One region of the Candidatus Accumulibacter contiguus genome, then DNA from elsewhere that is predicted to be linked to it. Evidence: riboswitches for the same ligand, from Rfam matches in the RefSeq annotation. Region 1 holds a riboswitch; each other region holds the start of a gene.
The links. A riboswitch is a leader RNA that binds a small molecule or an ion and turns the genes downstream of it on or off. The one in region 1 is predicted to bind cyclic di-GMP.
Positions count from the first base shown of each region.

Region 1 (3,272 bases):
TGCTCTGATTATACCCATACACCTTCAAATAATAATAGGTTCCAGCGGTCAGCCCGGACAGCGCAATGGCTTCCACACCTTCGATTCCGATTGAATAATCGATCAACTGGTTTGCGGAATTATACAGTTCGATATCCAGATCTTCCTGCAAACCGTCGAAATCAATCTGGAGATAATTCTGGTTTGACCCTTGTCCGGAAAGCTGGAATTTGAACCAGTCGACATCAGAAGCACGATCGATAGACAAATCGGTTTCTTGCCGGAATCCACTGACCTCCCCCAAATTTGTGGCCGTATTCCGGGTGTTATTGCTCGCGGTGGCATCATAGTGATCAGGTGTGGGTGCTTGTGGCAGGTAGAAAAGCAGATCGTAGGATGAGGTGACGTTCCCTTCATAACTTCCGGCTCGCAAATAGTACGTTCCCGGCTGCAGTCCGGCCAAGGGAATTGCATTCCAGTCGTATCCTGTGGCGTCCCAGTAGGTCGTATAAATGATATTCCCGGAGCTGTCTTCGAGTTCGAGATCGATATCGCCGGTACCGGTGACAAGGCTCAGGATAATGTCAGTATTCGTCGCGACGCGGGTGGTCGTAAGTTTGAAGACGTCGACATCGCCAGTGGTGGAGCCCGGCCGGTCGATGGATAGATCGGAAAAATAGTAGCCAATGCCAGGCAGCGATACCCCTCTGTTAACGGGCGTCGCAGTCGGACGTGTATCGTTGCCTTCGAAGTGGTCCTTGGGAATTTGCGGCGCATTGATTTCGAGTGTGTAGTAGGCATTGCTCCAACCCAGGTAATCGCCGGAATAGTAATCAAATACCGTTGCTGTGTAGGTGCCGGCCGGAACATCTGCCAGCGATATAGTCTCCAGGTTCCCATTGGTCGGATCATCGTCGTAATCCGCTTCGATAAAAACACCATATTGATCGTACAAGCGAAGCACCAGATCGACGTAGGTGGAACTCGACGAGACGCGGACATAGTCGCCGGATCCACCAGTAAGGACGGTGGAGAAGTCCCAATTGTCGCTGGGGTCGCCATAGTATATGAAGTCGGTCAGATAGCCATAACCCTGCCTGGAACCCAGATTGGAGGTCGATTGTTCGAGAAGCACGGATTGGCTATCGAGCAAGAGTGCAACCCTGTCGTCTTCGGCCCGCATTCGTTCCAAGTCGGAAGCAGTCAGCACCTGGTTTCGGACGAGAGCCGAAAAAAACTCCCCTTCGTCGCCCGGTGAATCGGCAGCATTCAGGCGCACGTCCAGCGCGTGCCCCAATTCCTCAAGCAGGACAGATGTGATCGCTTCGGGCTTATCGGCGTTTTCAGAGAGAAATTCTCTCGCCAGATAAATCGTGTCGGTTGCCGCCGCATAAGCGCCTTGGGCGCGATTGATTTCCACTTCTGGGCAGATTTCCAGCCTTGGCCAGGAGATGAAATCCGGCTCGGCGAAGCCCTGAACAAGCATTCTTGCCCGCAAGGGGTCGACGCCGTTTCCGAAAACCTGGTGGATATCGTTTTCGAAATCGGGATTGAGCAGGAATTGGCGGAGGGTGCTCTGAGCCAGGGTCAGGTAAACTCCTAGGTCCGTCGCTTGGCTGTTTGCTGTTGGCCGGCGCCCGGCAGCGCTGCCGGCTACGGGGTCGCCGCCAGGTGCCTCGACGATCGGGCTGGCCAGACCATCACCGTGAATGTCGTCGTCGACAATGACACCGCTCAAGTCACCGGCGCTATCGCCGTTGATAACGAAGCCGCCGGTCGCGGCGGCGGTACTCGAGAGTTTGATGGCAGGCATGACGCAGATCCAAAGTTCGTTGATTGGGCTGAGGAAACCCAGCCACCCTCCCGGACTTCAGGTTAGGGTCTGAAGCTTTGCGTCTGGAGCTTACACTCCATTTGCCTTGATCTCACCAAAAATGTACCATCGCTATCAGGGTCTTCTGTTGACCTGGATCAGCAATTCTCATTTTTTGGCTGAATTCCCGGCGGCTACGCCGGAACGGGTGGAGAACGTAACCGTGACACTGTTGGCGAATTCTTGACCATCCTTCAGGCGGCCAGAGCGGGTGCCTTGAGGGAGGTGAACCGCGAGCATCGGGTGGGTGCCACTGGAACCCCATTCCACCAGTCGGTAGTTAGTGTTTGGTGGAAAACCAGAAAACACACGCTTTATCAGTATGTTACAATACGCGATGACGAGCGAAGATGGCAATGCCAGAGCAATATACTTTTGGGTTGAATTCGTAGATGTCTGATTATTAGCTGATATTCTGGTGGTGATTGCTGTGGAAGGCGACTTTCCTCCACCGCTTGGGGTTTTGTGGGACGAACTTCAGTCGAAGGAAAGAGCGATGCGGGAAGTCATGAAGCGGCAAGCGAGTTTGGGCGAGTTTCCGATCGAAGCCATCGTGCTCGATCCCAAATCGCGGGACGACATCCCGAAACTGCTCGTCGGGCTGCAGCACATTTATACGCATCGCGAACTGCGAGACGAAGTCTTTGCGATCCTCGAGGAAGTGCTTCCCTGCCATGCTGATGGCAAGCTGGCCAGCAGTGCACTGGGGCGACCCGGCATGGAGCAGTGGAAGATCCTGGTGCTGGGCGTCGTGCGTCTCGGGCTTGACGCGGACTACGACCGGTTACAGGAACTCGCCAATCAGCACAAGACGTTGCGCCAAATGTTGGGGCATGCCGACTGGTACGATCCGCACAGGTACGAATTACAGACCCTGAAAGACAACCTGCGACTGTTTGCGGGTCGTGAGCTTCGACAAGGGCTTTCACAGTCCGTCGAATCGATCGTGTCTCGAAGCGCGACTGGACTTGGTCGCCCTCCCCAAAAAAGGCCGCCACTCGGCCGCTGATGATGCGAGGGAAACGGCACCGGAATTTGTCCAGGCGCGGCATAAGCATTCCGCGGTGGAATCCGCGATCAATGGCCTGGAGCATTTCGGGCTCGATCTGTGCCCGGATCACGGAATCGTCGGCTTCAAACGCTACGTGGCGCTGGCTGTCCTGGCGCGCCACATCCATCGCCTGGGGGGTGTGGTTCGCGAGCAGACTGCCCGTACAAAAGCCCTGGTGCCCGAGCCGCAAACCCGAGCCGCCTGACACCGCTGACGAGGGTCAAACGAACGATGCGGCGCTCCGCTCGACCATCGATAATGCCATATGCATCCTTTTGGCGGTCAAGCTCGATTCGCGCGCAAAGTCGAACGCGATCAATGATATCTCGCGGCGCTCAGCCACGTTCCGGAGGCGCGAGACCCCCACTT
Region 1 is NZ_JAZKUC010000001.1:3,560,352-3,563,623, reverse strand. Features, by position in the region: gene V5B59_RS16855 (pre-peptidase C-terminal domain-containing protein) at 1-1,792, opposite strand, end outside; cyclic di-GMP riboswitch class I at 1,822-1,908, opposite strand; partial or broken gene V5B59_RS26290 (ISNCY family transposase) at 2,349-2,750, shown strand; gene V5B59_RS26285 (hypothetical protein) at 2,917-3,108, shown strand.

Region 2 (3,272 bases), 280 kb from region 1:
TAGATTCTTGCCTGTTGCCAAACCCAGAACGGCGACAGGAACGAAGGTTTCATTCTGCTCGACAAAGGCAATCGGCAGACTCAACAGCGCACGCGGCAGTTCGCCTGCAGTCAGTGGAACAATTGCCTCATGGGCAGCGAAAGCATAACTCGAAATGCGCTGCCAGCGCTTGCTGGCGTGGCGTTCGGTGGAAATGACGTGGAAGTTGGGCATGGGCATCCTTCGGGTGGCATTTTCTGACCAATGGTATTCTGAAGCAGGGATACTCGCCGACCGCCTGGAGGCTGCGGAAACAGCGGGTCTGAATACGGGAGAACATCAAGAGACCCCCCGCTACAACTGGTCGGCGGCAATCGGTCTGCCGGTCAGATAGCCCTGGATCAGCTGGAAACCCATGTCGCGGCAGACCTGCGCTTCCGCCTCGAGCTCGATGCCTTCGGCCAGCGGCACTGAGCCCAGGTTCAGCACCAGTTTGACGAGATCGCTGATCACCCGGCGTTTGCGTTCGCTGGCCAGGTGAATGTCGTGCAGCAGACCCATGTCGAATTTCACGAAGTGCGCAGGCGCTTCGCCCAGTTCGTTCAGGCGGGCCTGTCCTGCCCCGAAATCGTCGTAGGCAAAACGCACACCGATGTCGCGCAGAAAAGCGCCTAATTCACGTAAACGCAGCGGGTCGGTGACTGCGGTTTCATGGATTTCGACAACCAGTTGCAGTTCCGGCATCTGCTGGCGCAGGACAGTTAGCGAAGCAAAAAACGGCTTGCTGAAAGTCTCCTTGGGGTGGGTGTTGATAAACAGGGGGAATTTGCGCAGGCGCGGAGCCATCGAGGTGATCGCGAATTTGCGAAAGGCCACGCTGAGATCAAGCTCGCGGTTCAGCGCTGTTGCCAATTGGAACAGGCGGATGGGGCTACCGGACAGTTGCGGATGATTTGCTCGCCCGAGCAACTCGTAGGCGAAGATTTTCCCACTGTTCGCATCGACGATGGGCTGGGCGGCGCCGGAAATGCCCTGGCCGTTGAGCAGGTCGAGAAACTCGCCCTCATTGGCGACGAAGAGTTCCGACAGGTTCGTGCCCATCGGCATCAACAGGGTTCGCGAGTCGGTCGAGGGCATGAAGCGCGACTGATCAGGCTGATGCCGGCCGAGACGAAACTCTGCCGTAAAGAAATGAATGATGTCGTTTTCCCGCAGCAGGCACGAGCCATCGATGCGCTGTCGATTGACGAAGGTGCCGTTGGTGCTGTTCAGATCGGTCAGGCGCAGTTGCGCGCTGATGTCGTCGTCGAACATGGCGTGTTTCCGGCTGAGGCCCGGTGTCGCCAGTACCAGATCGTTCTCCTGGCCACGACCGATCCGGAAAGGCAGGTCAACGATGTCGTATTTCAAACGGGATCCATCGGCAGCGATGGATTCCAGAAACCAATGACTGCTCTTCACAGGAAGCTCCAGAGACGATCCGCTTGCAGGCCATGGCCTCTTGCCATGATTCTTGCCATGATATGTGGTCAGTGCGCCGAACTTCTCCCGCAGTTCTCTGGCGGGTAGCGCGCAAGTCGCTGGCCTGCCGCCTGCAGGGGGGACACTTGGATGGCGCACGTACGAGTATGCCCAGCCATCTCAGCTGCTGTCAATCTCGCTGCATCCGGCTATGTGCCGGAAGTCGCACATTGCTGCTCTATTCAGTTATGATGTGTGGACGAGTAAGAATGGCAAACGGGACGAAAGCCCCGGACGCAAAGCTGCAGGCCCTAACCCGAAGTCCGGGAGGGTGGCTGGGTTGCCTGATACCGGGATCTTCGTCTCGGCATGCGATATCCGCAGCCGTCCAAGTCTTGCATCCGAGAGTAACCGCATGCCTGGCCCTTTCGATTCGAGGCCGTGTTTCTCTGCGCCCGATCGACCGCAGCCTGGCGCTGAAGTAGCACGCAGGAGGAACTCATGCAAGACCGATCATCAAGAATACTTCCCCTGGGCACTGGCCCACTGTTTCTTGCCGCCGTCGCCGCTGGCCTGCTGTTCTGGAAGAGTGAGGCATCGCTGGCCGTCGACCTGATCCTGACACTGGCTCTGCTGGTGCTCGCCACTGGCGTCTCTTATTGGGAGCGCCGTTCGATCCGGGCTGCTGTCGATCGCCTGCTTGCCGAGCGCGCAGAGACCGGCGCGGCGCCGCCGGCCATCGCCCCCTATACCACCAGCCTGCATCAGGTAGCCGCCGCTTCACTGACCCGCTGGGCCACGCATGTCGCCATCGCACGCCAACAAACCGAGAATGCGGGCAACGCATTGACCAGTGACTTCGCGGCCATTCTGAACCAGTTGGGCGTTATGCTCGATACCCGCGACCGTGAAGCAGCGGAAGGTGTGGTCGCGGTGATCGAACGTTCGCGCAGTGAACTGGCAGCGATGCTGGGCTACCTCAAGGACGCTTTCGACGCCCAGAAACCAATGCTCCGTGAATTCGAGAGCCTGGCGGAAGTGAGCGCCGATCTCAAGCGCATGGCCGGCGGGGTCGCCGAGATCGCCAAACAGACCAATCTGCTGGCACTCAACGCGGCGATCGAAGCGGCGCGGGCCGGCGAGACCGGGCGGGGTTTTGCCGTCGTTGCCGATGAAGTACGCAAGCTCTCGGACCAGTCGGGATCGCTTGCCAAGCAGATCCGGGACAAAGTCGAGACGGTCAACGTGGCGACCGGGTCAGCGCTGCTTTCCGCCGGTCAAATGTCACGCCAGAACGAATCGCTGATGGCCAGTTCGGAAGTGACCATGGCCGCCGTACTGGAACGTTTCAGCAGCGTCGTGCAAGGACTCAGCGATTCGTCGCAGCACATGGCCGAAGGCAGCCAGAGCGTCCGCGAGAAGGTCGAAGCGGTACTCGTGCATCTGCAATTCCAGGATCGCATGAGCCAGATTCTGAGCGCGGTCTGCCAGGATATCGAGCGTCTTCTGGCGCGCACACGTGCAGAAGAGGCGCGCATCGCAGGCGGCGAGACGCCGGAACCTTTCGACGTGCAGAAGTGGATTGCTCAACTCGAACAAACTTACACCACGCTCGAACAGCACGATGCGCAGCACCCGGCTGCACAGGGGCAGGTGGCGGCGAGCGAAATCACCTTTTTCTAACCTGGACAATGGGAGATTGACATGGGCAAGACCATCCTGGTCGTCGACGATTCCGCTTCGATGCGGCAGGTCGTCAGCATGGCGCTCAAGGGCGGCGGCTTTGAGGTGATCGAGGCCTGCGACGGCAAGGACGCGCTGGCCAAACTGAT
Region 2 is NZ_JAZKUC010000001.1:3,280,664-3,283,935, forward strand. Features, by position in the region: gene V5B59_RS15690 (SapC family protein) at 1-213, opposite strand, end outside; gene V5B59_RS15695 (EAL domain-containing protein) at 334-1,440, opposite strand; cyclic di-GMP riboswitch class I at 1,702-1,788, shown strand; gene V5B59_RS15700 (methyl-accepting chemotaxis protein) at 1,942-3,123, shown strand; gene V5B59_RS15705 (response regulator) at 3,145-3,272, shown strand, end outside.
Region 2: linked by a shared signal. The riboswitch ahead of V5B59_RS15700 (methyl-accepting chemotaxis protein) and the one ahead of V5B59_RS16855 (pre-peptidase C-terminal domain-containing protein) in region 1 are both predicted to bind cyclic di-GMP.

Region 3 (3,272 bases), 1.8 Mb from region 1:
CGGGAACTTCTTGCTCAGCGTCAACACCATCAGTACCCTAACCATCATCTTCTTACTTGTCGTGTGGTGGGCCACGACCACGGCCGGACTCATCGCACCCCTGTTCCTTCCCTCGCCTCAAGCTGTGCTCGGAAAGTTCTGGCTGGTAACCACAAAGGGGTTCATGGACTCGACACTCTGGCAACATCTGGCGGCAAGCCTGGGTCGGGTAGTCTGCGCGCTCATCGCAGCCGTCGTCCTGGCCATACCGACGGGGATCGCGATTGGCCTCTCACGAATCGCGCAGGGCGTGCTTGACCCCCTCATTGAGCTCTATCGTCCGGTGCCGCCGCTCGCCTACCTGCCGCTGATCGTCATCTGGTTCGGGATTGGCGAGTTGTCCAAGGTCTTGCTGATCTTCCTGGCGATCTATGCGCCAATCGCGATTGCCACAGCGGGTGGTGTTCGACAGGTCTCGCAAAACCGCCTGCGCGCTGCACAGTCCCTGGGAGCGACGCGTGTCCAGTTGCTGCGTTACGTGGTGTTGCCCAGCGCCGTCCCCGACATCCTGACTGGTATCCGCATCGGCCTGGGGACCGGCTGGTCGACACTCGTTGCCGCGGAACTGGTCGCAGCGACGAGCGGCCTGGGGTTCATGGTGCAGTCGGCTGCACAGTTCCTGGTGACCGACGTGGTCATCCTGGGAATTGCCGTGATCGCCATCATTGCCTTTGCGCTCGAACTCTCCCTGCGCGCCCTATCCCGTCGCCTGGCCCCGTGGCGGGAGCAGGGCATAAGCTGAAAGCGACCATGGCCGTTGGGAACGCTTGCCGAGTTCAGCATCCTGTACCACTTGGGTGAGTTCCTGGTCGATTTCGGCATGGGCCAGCGGGAAGTAGAAGGCCATGAACTCGGGGAAGCATCGCCACCCAGGACGTGCTGCACAAATACGGCAATGACTACATCTACCATCTGATGGGTGGCCGCATGTTCCCACTGACACTCGATGGGCTGGGGCGGGGAATGAGGTTGTTGAGCAAGTAATCACATGGGCTCAGGTGTGAATATTCTCACAGCAGGCCTGCGCTCCAGGCATATAATGATTCCACGAGACAAATGGCAAACGGGGTGAAAGCCCCGGACGCAAAGCTGCAGACCCTAACCTGGAATCCAGGTGGGTGGCTGGGTTACCTCGCTCCAGGCACGTTCGTGCGGGCACTTGGTTTCCTTTCCACGGCTGAAACATGACTCTCGTATGAGAGTGCGGCAACGGTGTTGTTGAACAATGGATGCCAAGAAAATGTTGGCGCAACAACCGCTGCTGATGTCATGCATTGTATGCGTTGAGAGTCAGAGGAAACCATGAGAACCTTTATTGCGACGATTGAAACTCCCGCCGGAACCGAGACCATGAAACTGGCGGCCGCCAGTATCCAGGATGCCTATGGACAGGTGGCGGAACGGAGTCTGTCGGCTGCGAACTCGTCGTATCACTACTCGATCAGGGAGACGTCTCCCATCGCTTCGCCCCAGTTTTTCAACGGGTTCACCAACGCCAGCATCTCGCTCGTGGCTTGCCTGATCCTTTTCATGGTCCTCGATCATCTGCTGCGCAAGTGGCTCAAGAGCTGATTGCCAATCAGGAGAACATGCGGACGACAAAACGGATGTTCTCTGATTGAATTGATTTGCTGAGTAGATTTGAGAGGACTGAAGGGGTCGCGGCACTGCTTTGCGGGGTCGCTGCGGGTGCCGCCGCTTCCCTTTCTTCAGCTGAGGTAGTAGGGTCAGGGTCGAAGTGTTCCCGGCAGCCTGCTTCTGCGCTGCGGTAGAATAGTATCGATGAACGACGACTATTTCATGCGTGAGGCGATTTCCCTGGCGCGGGCTGCCGAGTGCCTCGGCGAGGTGCCGGTTGGTGCGCTGGTGGTTCGCGATGGGGTCATCGTCGGTCGGGGCTTCAATTCGCCGATCGGCGAACATGATCCGACGGCGCACGCCGAAATTGCCGCCCTACGCGATGCCGCGCGCAATCTGCGCAACTACCGTCTGCCTGGCTGCGAACTGTTCGTGACTCTCGAACCTTGCGCGATGTGTGGCGGTGCGGTGCTGCAGGCGCGCATTGCCCGTTTGATCTACGGCGCGCGGGATCCAAAAACCGGCGTGCATGGCAGCGTCGTCGACCTCTTTGCGGTGCCGCGCCTCAACCATCACACGCTAGTCGTCGGCGGCATCCTGGCCGATGAGTGCGGACAGTTGCTATCGGGGTTTTTTGCGGCGCGGCGCAGCCGCGAGTGAGCATGCACATCGAGATCTCCATCAAACAACAGACGCTGACCCTCTCGGACGACTCCGGGCAGGTGCTGCGCAGCTATCCTGTGTCCACGGCAACGAATGGCCCTGGCGAAGTCTCGGGCAGCTTCTGCACGCCGCGCGGCAGGCACCTGATCCGCGCCAAGATTGGTGCCGGCGAAGCGGTCAACACGGTTTTTGCCGCCCGCAGGCCGACTGGCGAGATCTATGGCAAGGAACTCGCCGAACGATTCCCGCAGCGCGACTGGATTCTCACGCGCATCCTCTGGTTATCTGGCTGCGAACCCGGTCGCAACCGCCTGGGCCGGGTCGATACCATGCGCCGTTATGTCTACATCCACGGCAGCCCGGACACGACGCCGATGGGTCGCCCCGGATCGATCGGCTGCATTCGCATGCACAACGCCGATATTGTTGAATTGTTCGAGTGGGTGCCGCCGTACACGCCGGTCGATATCCGCGAGGACTGAGCATTGCACCGACCGTTATGAAACCTGTCGTGCGGCAAGTCAGGTGTCTGTCTGGTCCTGGGCCGGACGGGTATCCGAATATTTCCGGTTCGATCCGTAGCTGCTCGCGACCGGATATTTGATCGCATTCTTGACGAGTTTTGCACGGGCGGCCTGTTCAAGGTCGATGCCGGCATTTTCGGCAATCAACAGCAGGTAAATCAGGACGTCGGCACATTCGTCGCGCAGGGCTTCCTGCGCGCTGGCGCTGCCTGCCATCGCTGCCATCTCGGCGTCGTTCTTCCACTGCGTCAGTTCGAGCAACTCGCTGGCTTCGAGGTTCAGCGAGACGATCAGGTTGCGCAGGCTGTGAAACTGCGCCCAGTTGCGTTGGTCGCGAAATTCGAGCACTGCCGCGGTCAGTGTCGAAAGGCTCATGGCTTCAGGTGAAGAAGCGTGGTCTTGCTTATTCCGGCAGGCGCAGGTGATTTGCCTGCGCGCGTGCGCGCAGCGCCCGGTAATCTGGGAAAC
Region 3 is NZ_JAZKUC010000001.1:1,742,989-1,746,260, reverse strand. Features, by position in the region: gene tauC (taurine ABC transporter permease TauC) at 1-781, shown strand, start outside; cyclic di-GMP riboswitch class I at 1,088-1,174, shown strand; gene V5B59_RS08525 (hypothetical protein) at 1,342-1,611, shown strand; gene tadA (tRNA adenosine(34) deaminase TadA) at 1,822-2,277, shown strand; gene V5B59_RS08515 (L,D-transpeptidase) at 2,280-2,762, shown strand; gene V5B59_RS08510 (nucleotide pyrophosphohydrolase) at 2,802-3,179, opposite strand.
Region 3: linked by a shared signal. The riboswitch ahead of V5B59_RS08525 (hypothetical protein) and the one ahead of V5B59_RS16855 (pre-peptidase C-terminal domain-containing protein) in region 1 are both predicted to bind cyclic di-GMP.